DNA from 4 places in the Alteromonas sp. 38 genome. Region 4 is predicted to be linked to each of the others. Evidence: predicted binding sites of a transcription regulator. Region 4 holds the regulator's gene; each other region holds the start of a gene.

Region 1 (3,123 bases), 2.9 Mb from region 4:
ATTAGCGTTTAATATCCACGTGTAAAACAGCACGTTAACCGTACCTCGTTGTATGTAATCTATTTAAAAGCTCGCTTAGGCGAGCTTTTTTGTGGCCAGTATATCTAAAGCTGTAAAGAAATCCGCTCAGGGCACCTTCACCTACAACAAACTTTGTAACAACCTACCGCTAGCTTTCTACAAGCACTAATGTATAGTATATTTAACATTGAGTTAAATTTAGCGTACACAAAGTAAAATTTAACCACCATTACTAGGGCATGGAGAAAGATAATGATTTCGTTCAGAGAGAAGAGTTTGTGGGTGTCTTTGTTAGTATCTGCGGTGATCGCCTCTATTTATGGAGATAGCGTATATACACTTATGTTTTTGCAACCAAATACTAGCCTAGATACCACCACCGCCCTCATCATGCGAATTACTATTGCCTTCATTATCTTAGAGGTAGCGTTACATATTGCGTTAGCCATGAGCCAGCAAGAAGATGCCAATACACCTGAAGATGAACGAGAGCGTTATCATCGACTTACCGCGAATAATGCGGGTTATTGGGTACTGTCAGTAGGTATTGTGAGCTGCGTGATACAACAAATGATCAACAGTAACATCGATTTTGACGCGCAAAATAGCTACACCAATTATGCTCTTGCACCTATTGAGCTGAAGTTAGTACTGATTTTTTGGTTATCGGAAGTCACCCGGTTTGGTACTGAGCTTTACTATTACCGGAAAGAAAGTTAATGACTGATAATTACATCATTACCAATAACATAAGAACTTTGCGCTTTCTTTCAGACGAAATGACACAGCAGGAACTTGCGTCGAAAGTGGGTGTTACACGCCAAACCGTTATGGCGATCGAGAAAGGAAAATACTCTCCATCACTTGAAGTGGCGTTCAAAATTGCTTTGGTCTTTGATAAGCCGTTTAATGAGGTGTTTCAGTATTCGACAGAGAATACATAGTGGCATTGATAACTCAGTTCACAATAGTTTTCACCCTATACCCATCATGCTATGAACATACCTTGTGCAACTATTTATCTATTGCTCTTATATAGTTAGCCCACTATTATCGATATAAAGAGTGAATACTGGTTAACAAGAATAATGACAAGCGGTTTACGTAAAAGCATCAATATAATTTTACTTGGCGGGCTAGCAATGGCGAACCACGCGTTAGCCGATACTGTGACCGCAAACAGTTCATTAAATGTACCTGTTACCCAGTCTTGCCCTACGTCCTTTTTTGACGTCTCGCTAATGACCAATGCACGTCAGTGTCAGCAATTCGACGAGGGCATGCCAGCTAGCTTGGTCTATTTTACTAAGTATGCACCTGAAGAGGTTATCGCCTTCTATCAAAATGCCTATCCGCATTTTGTCAGAAAACCTGCGGTTAACCAACGCACTATGCTTGCAGCAACAGATGATTCGGTTCGTATTGTGGTGTCACCGGATAATATGGGCACGCAAGTAGATGTACTTATCATTAGTAAGCCATAACCTGCCTTAAGGTTTATTTCCGCCTAGCTCCTCTCCTTGTTCAATGTGGCACTGCCTTTGCAAATTCCGTAAAGAACCACAGTGGTGTCAAAAAAAGCGTCATTTTTATGACGCGCATTACACGTTGATATGCGAGGAATATGATGGAACTGGCAATTATTTTAATGATGTTACTTATTGTGGTGGCATTAGGCGCCATAAAATTATCAGATGGTGGCGTAGCGTTTCCTTTTCGCCGAAAGCCACAGCTTTTCACTCCTGTAGAACACTCATTTTTAAACCTTATTGAACAAGCCATGGGGCGAGAGTTTCGTATCATTTGCCGTGTACGCTTGAGTGACATAGTGTCAGTAAGGCAATCGGCCAACAAGAAAACGGCCAGCCAAGCTATTTCTAGAGCCTCATCGCGACAACTTGATTTTATCTTGGTGGATAAGCAGGACATGAGCCCGATATTAGCTATCGACCTTGTGCATAACCAAGGGAAAGAGGGCTACAAAACTCAGCGCGATTGGTTTGTGTCAGGTGCATTAGATGCGGCAGGTGTTCCTCATGCTCGAATTAAGGTGAAGTCGGGCTATACCGTCGACGACATTCGTGAATGCCTTGAAAACAAGCTTATTCCTTATAGAAGAATTCAGCAAAAAATGTCACAGCTTCCTACGCACAACCCTGAACCGACTAAGCGCCCGACTCGTCCAGTAAGATCGAGCCGCGTGGCAGCTGCGTAAAACTTACTATTTTCCCCTAGCCTTTGTTGCGCTCCATTATTGCTGTAATAGCAGGTGACAAAGGCTTTTTCCTGTCAGTTTTCCTCATTTCCTTATACAATTCATTACCATATCTGTAGCAAGTTTTGCTTCCCCCAACATCTGAATAAATCGGTATATACATGAAAGAGACTGGCATAAAAAAAATTGGCATTCTAGGCGCAATGGATGAAGAAGTTGCGTTACTTAAAGCTTCACTTTCAAACCTTAAAGAAACCACATGGAAGCACTTAACCTTTTATGAGGGCCACCTTAATGATGTTGAGGTTGTGCTGGTAAAGTGTGGTATCGGAAAAGTTGCAGCGGCTCTTGCCACTACGGTACTCATTGAACAGTACGCGCCTGACGCTGTGGTAAACACAGGTTCAGCAGGCGGGTTCGATAAAAGCTTAAACATTGGTGACTTAGTGATTGCCACCCACGTTATCCATCACGACGTGGATCTAACCCATTTCGGCTACACGCTAGGCCAGTGTGCTGGCATGCCTGAAGACTACCGTTGTGACAATACGCTCATTGAAGCCGCAAAAACAGCAACGAGCGAGTTAGAAAATATCCAATCTACCAGTGGCCTTATTTGTACTGGCGATTCGTTTATCGGTACCGACGAAGCAGTTGAAGCGCTACGTGAAAATTTCCCCGAAATGAAAGCCGTCGAGATGGAAGGTGCCGCTATAGCGCAAACCTGTCATATGCTTGACGTTCCGTTTCTAGTCATACGTTCGCTGTCTGATATCGCGGGTAAGACATCAACTGTCAGTTTTAAAGAATATTTGGATACTGCAGCAAAACATTCAGCGCAACTTGTTATGGCTATGATTAAAGCGTTGGCGTAGCAGTAAATGGAA
Region 2 (3,123 bases), 3.6 Mb from region 4:
TAAGGGCACAAATATAAAGTGGAACATCGCAGTTAGCGCAAATTGCCACCGCGATAGCTCGACTAACGTATCGCTCATGGGTTTTCTCCCTAGTTAAAAAACAGTACGGCAAGCCGCTAAAATTCTTTTAAATCAATAACCTTAAAAATAAGGCCGCACCGTAAGACTTGTACTTCTGAAGGAGGTTTAGCAAGCTTTGCGCCAGCTATGGCACGATTGCCCATCACCACCTGTATTCCCTACCATGCGGCGCAATTATTCCATCAAGTTGGATTTACCGCCTTGATCCACCTCAAACAAGATGAGAGGAGAATGCGCCAAAAATGTCAATCAGTGCCATTTTTGACACAAAAAAGTGATATGAGCAGTAGCGGAAAGGTTTGAGAGTGGGGCGTTTACAGGAAAGGTGGGGAATGCAGGAAAAAATGCATGGCGTGCCGTTAACGGATGCCGGTAAAGACACGTTGCATTTCCTTGAAAAAAGAAAAGGCTATTCGGGTGAATAGGTAAGTGTAAAAGCACCTCTTAAACTTCCTGGCGCAAAGCCCGTTGCGGTGTCTTCAGGGTATTTTTCCCTAATAATACCTAACACCGCAGGATCCACGTTATTGCCATGACAAGCCGTACACACTTGCCCCGTAACAATCGCTGACATATAGCGTAATTCACCGGTTTCCTCATTCCAACGTGATGCCTCTAGCGGCATAGGCAATTGCTTAGATAAGGCATCTGCAAACTCGTGCAATTGGGTTTCTTCCCATCCATCTGGTTGGTTGTCTTGATTACGCACCCGCAGCGCGGTGCGCCCCACGGTCCAACCATCCTTCTTGAGTGCTTGCGCGATAGGCCCAGCGGCCACATAACATGCTTCTACACCTTCTTCTAAACCGCCCTTAGCTATCGCTTGTTGCAGCCGTGCTTTTAAAGCACCACCCAATGCTTTAGCATTGGTACGTGCTTGATTTAACTTGCCTTCGGGTCCTGCTAGTATGACGGCTTCCGTTTCCTGTTGTGTCGCTAAGCTGTCTTGCGGCTGCAGAGTTTTGGCCGACAGCCCAGTTGACAAAAGTAATCCACCTATTACACCAACCGTTAATGTCATTTTCATTTTTTTTCCTCGTACCGGAGAGTTACCCACCTACATATGTTGGGTTTGAAGTTACACACTTGTTCATCAACAGACCTACAAGGCGCGTGCCAATGTGATACCTTAAACCTAGATTAGTTATCTTGTGGGTTCGAATTGTGTGCATACGTCATGCATACCCAGCCCGTATTGCTAGGTGAAGCTGTTACATGAATATCTCGATTGTTCAAGCAATGATAGACGCCATCGATAAACCCGCTATTTTCATCAATCATCAATATGTAATAGAAGCGGTTAATCAGCCTTATCGTAATACCTATCCTGTGGATATTATTCCGGGAAATAGCCAGTGCTTTAAGGTGTCACACGGTAATACCAAGCCTTGTGATCAATGCGGTGAAAGTTGCCCTATTCAACAATGCAAAGAAACCGGCCGCACTGCAAGTGTGGTTCACATTCACACCACAAAAAGCGGTCAAAGCTACTGTGATATTCTCATGCGACCGGTTCACGATGCTAACGGCGACCTGCTTGGTTACTTAGAAATATTAGATAAACTCGCGTTCGCCTCAAATTACCCGACTAAGGGTAAAATGATAGGTGAGTCTGCCGCCTTTAAAGCGATGCTGAATAAAATTAATCGGGCCGCAAAATCCGATATAGCCGTGTTGCTTCAAGGTGAAACGGGTACAGGTAAAGAGCTGGTTTCTCATGCCCTGCATACCAGTAGCCACCGCGCCGAAAAACCTTTTGTAGTAATAGAGTGTACTGGGTTAGCTGATTCGCTTTTTGAATCGGAGTTATTCGGCTACGAGAAAGGTGCTTTTACAGGCGCGCAATCGAACAAGAAGGGGTTGGTTGATGCCGCCCAAGGTGGAACGCTGTTTTTTGACGAAATTGGCGATGTTCCTCTTACCATGCAAGTGAAGTTACTGCGGTTGCTTGAAACTCAAACCTACCGCCCAGTTGGAAGCGTTCAAGTTAAAAAAGCCGATTTCCGTTTAGTATGCGCTACCCATAAAGACTTAAAGTCCTTGGTGGAAAAAGGTGAATTTAGACAAGACCTCTACTACCGAATTGCGGGCTTCCCCATACACCTTCCGCCGCTTCGCGAGCGTCAAAGCGATATTGCCATGCTGTGCAGCCACATGTTGCATGAACTCCCCTCGAAAAAACGCTTACACAAATCCACTCTTGAAGTGCTAAGCCACTATACCTATCCAGGTAACATTCGTGAGCTTAAGAATATTGTGGAGCAAGCGTACTTATTGGCAGATGAAAATGTTATTTACCCCACAGACTTACCCGAGTTAGTCTGCGAGCCCACATCCCATAACAGCGCAAGTGTTCTCACTCTGGAAGCTGCTGAAGCTAAGTACCTAGAAGAGGTAATAGCAAAACATGAAGGCAGTATAGATTCCCTTGCCATAGCACTGGGTATCAGCCAGCGAACCTTGTACCGTAAGCTTCAAGCGTTAGGACTAAAGATTAAATAACACGCGGTAAAAACCCCTTTCAACATCCTATATTTAACGTATTATTAAGTAAGTTCCGGTAGAAATAGAATAGCGCTTTGCCATTGAAGTCATTATTTACACTGCTAGTTTGCCTAACCTTGCTATTGCAAAATGCGATGGCATTGAAGCTTGCGGCTGTAACAATGGAAAAGGCGCAGCAACTGACTACTGAATTGAATGACAGCAGTAACGATATAGAACTCATTTGTACTGGCAGTACCATGCGCTGGATATCATTAAGCGCTACTGAGCATGCCGGTGAATTTGTTTATGTTAGTGTCGATATCAGCAAGGTACCGGTAGAACATATCGACTGTACCAACAGTCTACTTTCTGATTTACCCAATGCGGTTACGGCTCCTGACTTTTCACTTCCTTTAATCACCTTTGTTCGCTTTAACAACCTAGCTACTGCCATTGCACAGCGACCCTACACGGCATACGCCTACGCAGCTCCGCTCTCGCGCGCTCCACCTCTTTCATAGTTTTCCCATCACACTTTACTTATAACGCGCTTTA
Region 3 (3,123 bases), 2.1 Mb from region 4:
GATGGTACTGCCCGCAATGTATGTAAAATTGTGGGTGACAAAGTGCCGGTGCTGGGTGTGCCGGCGGGATGTAAAATCCATTCGGGCGTTTACTGTGTTACCCCGTCTGCCGCAGGGCAGGTTATTAGCCAAATGATCAAGGGCGAAATTGTCAGTGTGATGGAAGGCGAAGTACGAGATATCGATGAAAACGCATTTCGAACCGGAAAAGTGATAGCAAAACACTATGGCGAGATGCGAGTACCCGCCGAACTAACCTACGTGCAAGCAGTAAAAATGGGTGGTAAAGAGGACGAAGCGCTCGTCCTCGATGACATTGCCGCTACCATTAGCGAATTAATGGACGACAACACAGACACCTATTTTGTTATGGGGTCGGGCTCTACCGTAGGCGCGGTTATGGAGTTTCTGGGTTTAGAAAATACCCTACTAGGTGTTGATGTGTTGCAAGACAAAGCGCTTGTAGCCAGCGATGTAACTGCATCTGAATTGCTTTCGCTTACCCAAGGAAAGCCAACCCAAGTGGTGTTAACCGTTATCGGAGGGCAAGGGCATATTTTGGGGCGTGGAAATCAACAGCTTAGCCCAGACTTTATCCGCGCTATTGGCAAAGAAAATATGCGGGTTGTTGCGACTAAACAAAAGTTACAATCGCTTGGTAATAAACCATTACGATTAGATTCTGGCGATGCTGAGTTAGATGCATCGCTACAAGGTGCGTTCACCATTATTACCGGTTACAAAGACAAGGTTCTTTATAACGCCGAATAGTTTTAAAGTTTTAGATTACGTTTAAGAATAGGAGAAATACGTGTTACCTCCGGCTTCAGCCCCCCAACAAGTAGTAAACCAAATTGCAGCGATAGAGGCTGCGTTAGATGATGTAGTTAATCATGGTAGTGACGATGAGCTGTTTACAGCCAGTTACTTACAAGGCCATTTCGCCGTGGTGTCTCGTCAGCTAGAAATGCAAAGCAGCGCAACTATGCAGCAACTAGATTCAGATATGGCAGCAAGCTTGCAAGCCGCATTTAACAACAAAGAACTAGAGGGCGATGATGCTGCGCAGGTTAAGAGCCTTTGGTCACGATTATTTGACCAGGCGCGCAGCTAAGCGCCAAAATGTCGCACAACAAAGCGCTATGCGTGGAATCTGGAAACGGAATAATTATCCGGCAAATTACGCCTGAAAGCGGCATGGCTTTGCCGCTTAGGCACCCTCACTTTCTCTCAATCGTTGGTGTTATTTTAAACACCCAGCCACGTTGATTGGCGTTCCTTTTCTAAAGGTTGCTAACTACAATACATTCTCTCTAAGCCCCCAAGTAGCGGAGTAATGCGGCGTACGGCTGTGTTTTATAGGCTTTCTGACATCGCTTGCTTTAGCTCGGCACTTGTTAGCGTTAACCTTTTTTCAGTCTTTATGCGCTACATGACACGCCCCCACAGGTTGTGGTGCGAATATTGCTAATTCTTGTTGTTGACAAGAAAAGACAAGTAGTGTGACACAACGCGCTTTTTACAAATGGCTTATTTCTAGGTGAATATATGTTCGGTTTAATTCAACTTGCGAGTTACAAGCGTAGCGCTAGTAACACACCCAAAAGAGCAAGGTACTGCACGGTGCGCTGTACCTTTCGCTGTATTTTGCGCAACACTTCGCGAGCGATTTCTGCCGGATTAATACTTGCCATCATTGGCGGCTGTCAATCGTCGAACGACCCTAAAGCCCAAATGTCACAGTCTGATCCCTTGGCGATTCCAGCCCTTGGGAATGTTGAATATCACACCTACATTTTAGCCAATGAGCTGTTTGCCGATTTGCGACCTTCTAGGCAAGCGCGCTATGCCGTGGCGGGATTTGTGCCTGTTGATACCATGAAATACAACAAGAATGATCAACATCCATTGATGATGTTAGGGCATCAATTAGAACAGGGTATGATGACCGAAGCCACAAAACGTGGTTTTACTACTCAAGAATTTAAGCTTTCGAACGATATAATTGTTAATGACGAAAGCGATAGAGTACTTACGCGCAATATCGACCAATTGTCCGATATCGAACGGGTCGATTTCTATATAACAGGTACCTTGGTTTACCAACAGTCTGGGGCTGTGGTTAACGCAAGAATTATCAATGTTAGAAATAAAGACGTGGTGGCGGCAGCTACCCGCTTTTTTCCCGCTGAGATTTTCTGGGAAGAAGAGCGAGTGACGAGCCGTAATGGTCGACTGTACAGAACTGAAGGTGGAAGGTAACGGGATGAACGCACTATTTAAATGCACGGCATGTATCCTAGCAATATCAACGTTAACCCTGAGCGGTTGCTCTATGATGTTAGGCGAAGAAGAAGTGGCAGTTGAAGAAACGTCTCGACCGGCCATGAATGTAGTAGATATTATGGCGATAGACCGTCCTTCACCACAAAAAGAAGACGACGAACAGTCAGACGAGCAAGAGGGAATGGATGCTTTCGGCGCCTTGGGCCAACCTACACTTTATTCGAGTGTTCAAGGGGCCTATAAAGGGCGACCGCTAACTAAGCATATTGGTGATTACGTAAAAAATATGACCCAAGACCTTATCGCGAACATGGAATATGTGAATGAAAAAACGCCTATAGGCGTAACGCATTTCGCGCTTATTGATACCAATCTTCAAGAAACGGATTTGCTTGGTAAGCAAATGGCAGAATCATTTGTTCACGAGTTACATAAATTTCGTGTGCCCGTTATCGATTTTAAAGCCACAGACTACATTCGTATTACCGACGGTGGCGACTTCGTTCTTAGCCGCGACTATTTAGAGTTAAGCAGCAGTTTACCCATAGATTACGTACTTACGGGCACCATGGCTAAACACCAAGGCGGCGTGTTAGTTAACGCCAGAATATTAGGCATAGAGTCTCGCGCGGTAGTGGCGAGTGCACAAATGCTGGTGCCATTTTATGTGGTAGAAGCGTTGATCCCTAGCGACGGTAGCCAAAAGAACGGCATGCGTGATGGCGTTAAATTAAGTAGAGGTTAATCATGAAAAGGCTTATTGCTTTGCTGGCAATGGGGTTAGTCGCTAACCTCACCGCGTGTACCAGTACTGAATCAATCGGCTCTTTTTGGCTA
Region 4 (3,123 bases):
TTGTTGAGCTTAGCTAGCGGATGCAATCGGCGGGTTTCGCTGAAACGTTTCACCAACACATCGTCGCTGGCGTCAATATACACAATGGTCATAGACCAAGACGAGGGTAGGTAATCTAAAATCTCTACCAAGTCCGCTGGATTTTTTGGCAGATTCCTTACATCGATACTTACCGCGACTTGGTCATATTCATCAACCACGGTATGAGTAAGGGTAGGGAGAAGGTTAACCGGAATATTATCTACGCAATAGTAGCCTAAATCTTCAAGGGCACGTAGTGCAACTGATTTTCCCGAACCGGATCGACCACTGATAATAATCAGTTTCACCTGCATTTCTCCCTTTTAAAATATGGTGCTGTGCTTTATTAGCTTAAAGCCGTAATAATGTCGTCACTGGTGGAGGCCCGCCTAATGGCTTTCACCGTTTCTTTATCACTTAGTTTTCCCGCAACGGTAGCAAGTGTTTGTAAGTGACCTTCTGTTTTCTCTTCAGGCACTAACAGGGCAAAGAATATATCTACGGGCTGATCGTCAAGCGCATCAAAATCGATGGCAGGGTTGCTGGTTACAATAATGGCGATAACGTGTTCTAAGCCCGGTAATCGACCGTGAGGCAATGCAATACCATTGCCAATACCCGTACTTCCCATTCGTTCACGGGCGAGTAGGCTATTTAACACTGTGGCCTGATCGATGTCGGGATTATTTTTAGCAGCAATGTCGCTAATAATCTCTAGAATACGTTTTTTACTGTTACATTGAACCGCACACTCGGTGCGGTCCAAACTTACTATGGCTTGAATTTCCATACTAATATTTAGTGCTTTTTCAGCTTTTCCTTATGCTTGATAACTTGCCTGTCGAGCTTGTCGATCATGCTGTCTATCGCCGCATACATGTCGGTGTTATGTGATGAAGCAAACACTTCTGCTCCGCTGAGGTGCATGGTGGCTTCGGCTTTTTGATTAAGTTTTTCGACGTTCAGGATGACATGCACATTAGATATGTGATCAAAGTGACGCTCTAGTTTGCTGAACTTAGTATCGACATAGCTACGCAAAGAATCAGTAATTTCGACATGATGACCGGTAAGGTTGATTTGCATATTTCGTCTTCCTTAAATTATCAAGGCCTTTAAATAAGGCTTTTGCGTTGGTTTGACGGCGGAATCGATAATGATTCCCGGTATTTTGCTATTGTCCGCCGGGCAACTTTGATGCCTTGTTCGGCCAACAATTGAGCAATCTTGCTATCGCTTAATGGCTTGCTGGGCGTTTCCGCAGCCACAAGCTTTTTAATTAGTGCGCGAATAGCGGTAGATGAACACTCACCACCAGATTCCGTTGCTACGTGACTAGAGAAGAAATATTTCAACTCAAATATGCCACGTGGGGTATGCATATATTTTTGCGTGGTGACACGTGAGATGGTGGATTCATGCATATCTACCATTTCTGCGACATCATTTAGCACCATTGGTTTCATCATTTCTGGGCCGTGCTCGAAAAAGCCCATTTGTTGCTGCACAATACAGTTTGCTACTTTCATCAAGGTGTCGTTCCTTGATTCAAGGCTTTTTATAAACCATTTGGCTTCTTGCATATGTGAGCGAATAAATTGCGAATCGCTGCTGTTTTTAGAGCGTCTGCTCATAGCGGCATATTGCTGATTTACGCTTAACTTTGGCAAGCTATCGGGGTTAAGTTCTACCACCCAGCGGCCATTCTTCTTGTTTACCGAAACATCAGGAATAACGTATTCCGGTTCTTTGGTAATTAATGCACTACCTGGACGAGGATTCAACGTTTGCAGTAAGCGCATGGCTTCGCGAAGTTGATCTTCTTTCAAACGGCTCTTGCGCATTAACGTACGGTAGTCTTTGCTGCTAAGTAGGTCCGAGTACTCATTGATAAGTTGTCTTGCTTCTGCAAGCCATGGCGTATCGTCTGAGAACTGGCGAAGCTGTACAAGCAAACATTCTTGCGGTGTACGCGAACCTGAACCGATAGGGTCGAACATTTGAATACGTTTGAGTACACATTCAACTTCGTCCATTTCCACCAATTCTTCTACGTCGTCAGAATTCACTGATTCTAAAATCTGTTCGATGGGGACGTTCAGGTAACCAGATTCATCGATTGAGTCGATAATGGCGGTAGCAATGGCGCGGTCGGTATCCGAAAACGGGGTTAACCGCATTTGCCATAGCAAGTGGTCTTGAATATTGTCGGTGGTTTCACCCTGAAACAGTTGGTCGTCATCATTATTTGATGGACCAGGGGCGGGAGCAGAAGAGGCCGAGTAATACTCATCCCACGTACTGTCGATTGGCAGTTCATCGGGAAGGTCGTTCTTTTCAAGCGCGTCACCTGCTTCTAACGAATCGCTAGATGCAGTAGGAGCAGCTTCTACAGAAGGGTCGTCGCCGTCCATGTTGTTTTTCTCAACAGGATGGTCATCGCCGCCTTCTTCAACTTCCAAAAGTGGGTTTGAGTCTAGTGCTTCCTGAATCTCTTGTTGCAGGTCGAGCGTAGACAACTGCAGCAGCTTGATTGCCTGCTGCAACTGCGGTGTCATGGTAAGTTGTTGACTGAACTTTAGCTGTAAAGATGGTTTCATCTACGTCTTATTTTTAAACTCTTGTTGTGAATATACCCGTGCTTAAAACTGAAAATGACAATTCGGTTACAGTAACTATAGCCTGAATTGTTCTCCTAGGTATACATCCCTTACTTTCTGATTACTTAAAACTTGTTCTGCTGTCCCTTGCGCGATGAGTTCGCCTTGGCTCACAATATACGCTTTCTCACACACATCCAGTGTTTCTCTTACGTTGTGATCGGTGATGAGGATTCCAATTCCTCTGTCACGAAGATGTTGAATGATCTTCTTTATATCATTAACCGATATAGGATCAACACCAGCAAATGGCTCATCAAGCAAAATAAATTGCGGATCAGCGGCTAATGCTCGCGCGATTTCTACCCGGCGACGTTCACCACCGGATAAACTCATACCCGTACTATTACGTATATGGTTGATATTAAATTCATCAAGTAGCGCATCGGCTTCTTGTTCTTGTTCCGCTGAACTCAACCCTTTACGGGTCTGTAAGATAGCC

Evidence for each region. The regulator sigma-54, encoded in region 4, starts transcription at its own class of promoters, with help from an activator protein. The targets are predictions, from matches to a motif close to GTTGGCACGNNNNTNGNNT.
Region 1: the regulator sigma-54 is predicted to act here: its motif matches at 1,550-1,568, upstream of FLAVO9R_RS16015 (DUF2726 domain-containing protein).
Region 2: the regulator sigma-54 is predicted to act here: its motif matches at 1,184-1,202, upstream of FLAVO9R_RS18890 (Tll0287-like domain-containing protein).
Region 3: the regulator sigma-54 is predicted to act here: its motif matches at 1,382-1,400, upstream of FLAVO9R_RS12685 (FlgO family outer membrane protein).

Annotation. Positions count from the first base shown of each region.
Region 1 is NZ_LR733300.1:3,695,859-3,698,981, forward strand. Features, by position in the region: gene FLAVO9R_RS16000 (hypothetical protein) at 274-741, shown strand; gene FLAVO9R_RS16005 (helix-turn-helix transcriptional regulator) at 741-965, shown strand; gene FLAVO9R_RS16010 (hypothetical protein) at 1,110-1,505, shown strand; gene FLAVO9R_RS16015 (DUF2726 domain-containing protein) at 1,649-2,236, shown strand; gene FLAVO9R_RS16020 (5'-methylthioadenosine/adenosylhomocysteine nucleosidase) at 2,398-3,111, shown strand; gene FLAVO9R_RS16025 (cobalamin biosynthesis protein CobD/CbiB) at 3,118-3,123, shown strand, end outside.
Region 2 is NZ_LR733300.1:4,387,362-4,390,484, forward strand. Features, by position in the region: gene FLAVO9R_RS18885 (cytochrome ubiquinol oxidase subunit I) at 1-78, opposite strand, end outside; gene FLAVO9R_RS18890 (Tll0287-like domain-containing protein) at 491-1,108, opposite strand; gene FLAVO9R_RS18895 (sigma-54 interaction domain-containing protein) at 1,321-2,583, shown strand; gene FLAVO9R_RS18900 (hypothetical protein) at 2,667-3,089, shown strand.
Region 3 is NZ_LR733300.1:2,926,590-2,929,712, reverse strand. Features, by position in the region: gene FLAVO9R_RS12695 (ATP-NAD kinase family protein) at 1-771, shown strand, start outside; gene FLAVO9R_RS12690 (YfcL family protein) at 812-1,114, shown strand; gene FLAVO9R_RS12685 (FlgO family outer membrane protein) at 1,549-2,262, shown strand; gene FLAVO9R_RS12680 (FlgO family outer membrane protein) at 2,267-3,031, shown strand; gene FLAVO9R_RS12675 (FlgO family outer membrane protein) at 3,034-3,123, shown strand, end outside.
Region 4 is NZ_LR733300.1:833,982-837,104, forward strand. Features, by position in the region: gene rapZ (RNase adapter RapZ) at 1-329, opposite strand, end outside; gene ptsN (PTS IIA-like nitrogen regulatory protein PtsN) at 368-811, opposite strand; gene hpf (ribosome hibernation promoting factor) at 820-1,107, opposite strand; gene FLAVO9R_RS03560 (RNA polymerase factor sigma-54) at 1,137-2,621, opposite strand; gene lptB (LPS export ABC transporter ATP-binding protein) at 2,697-3,123, opposite strand, start outside.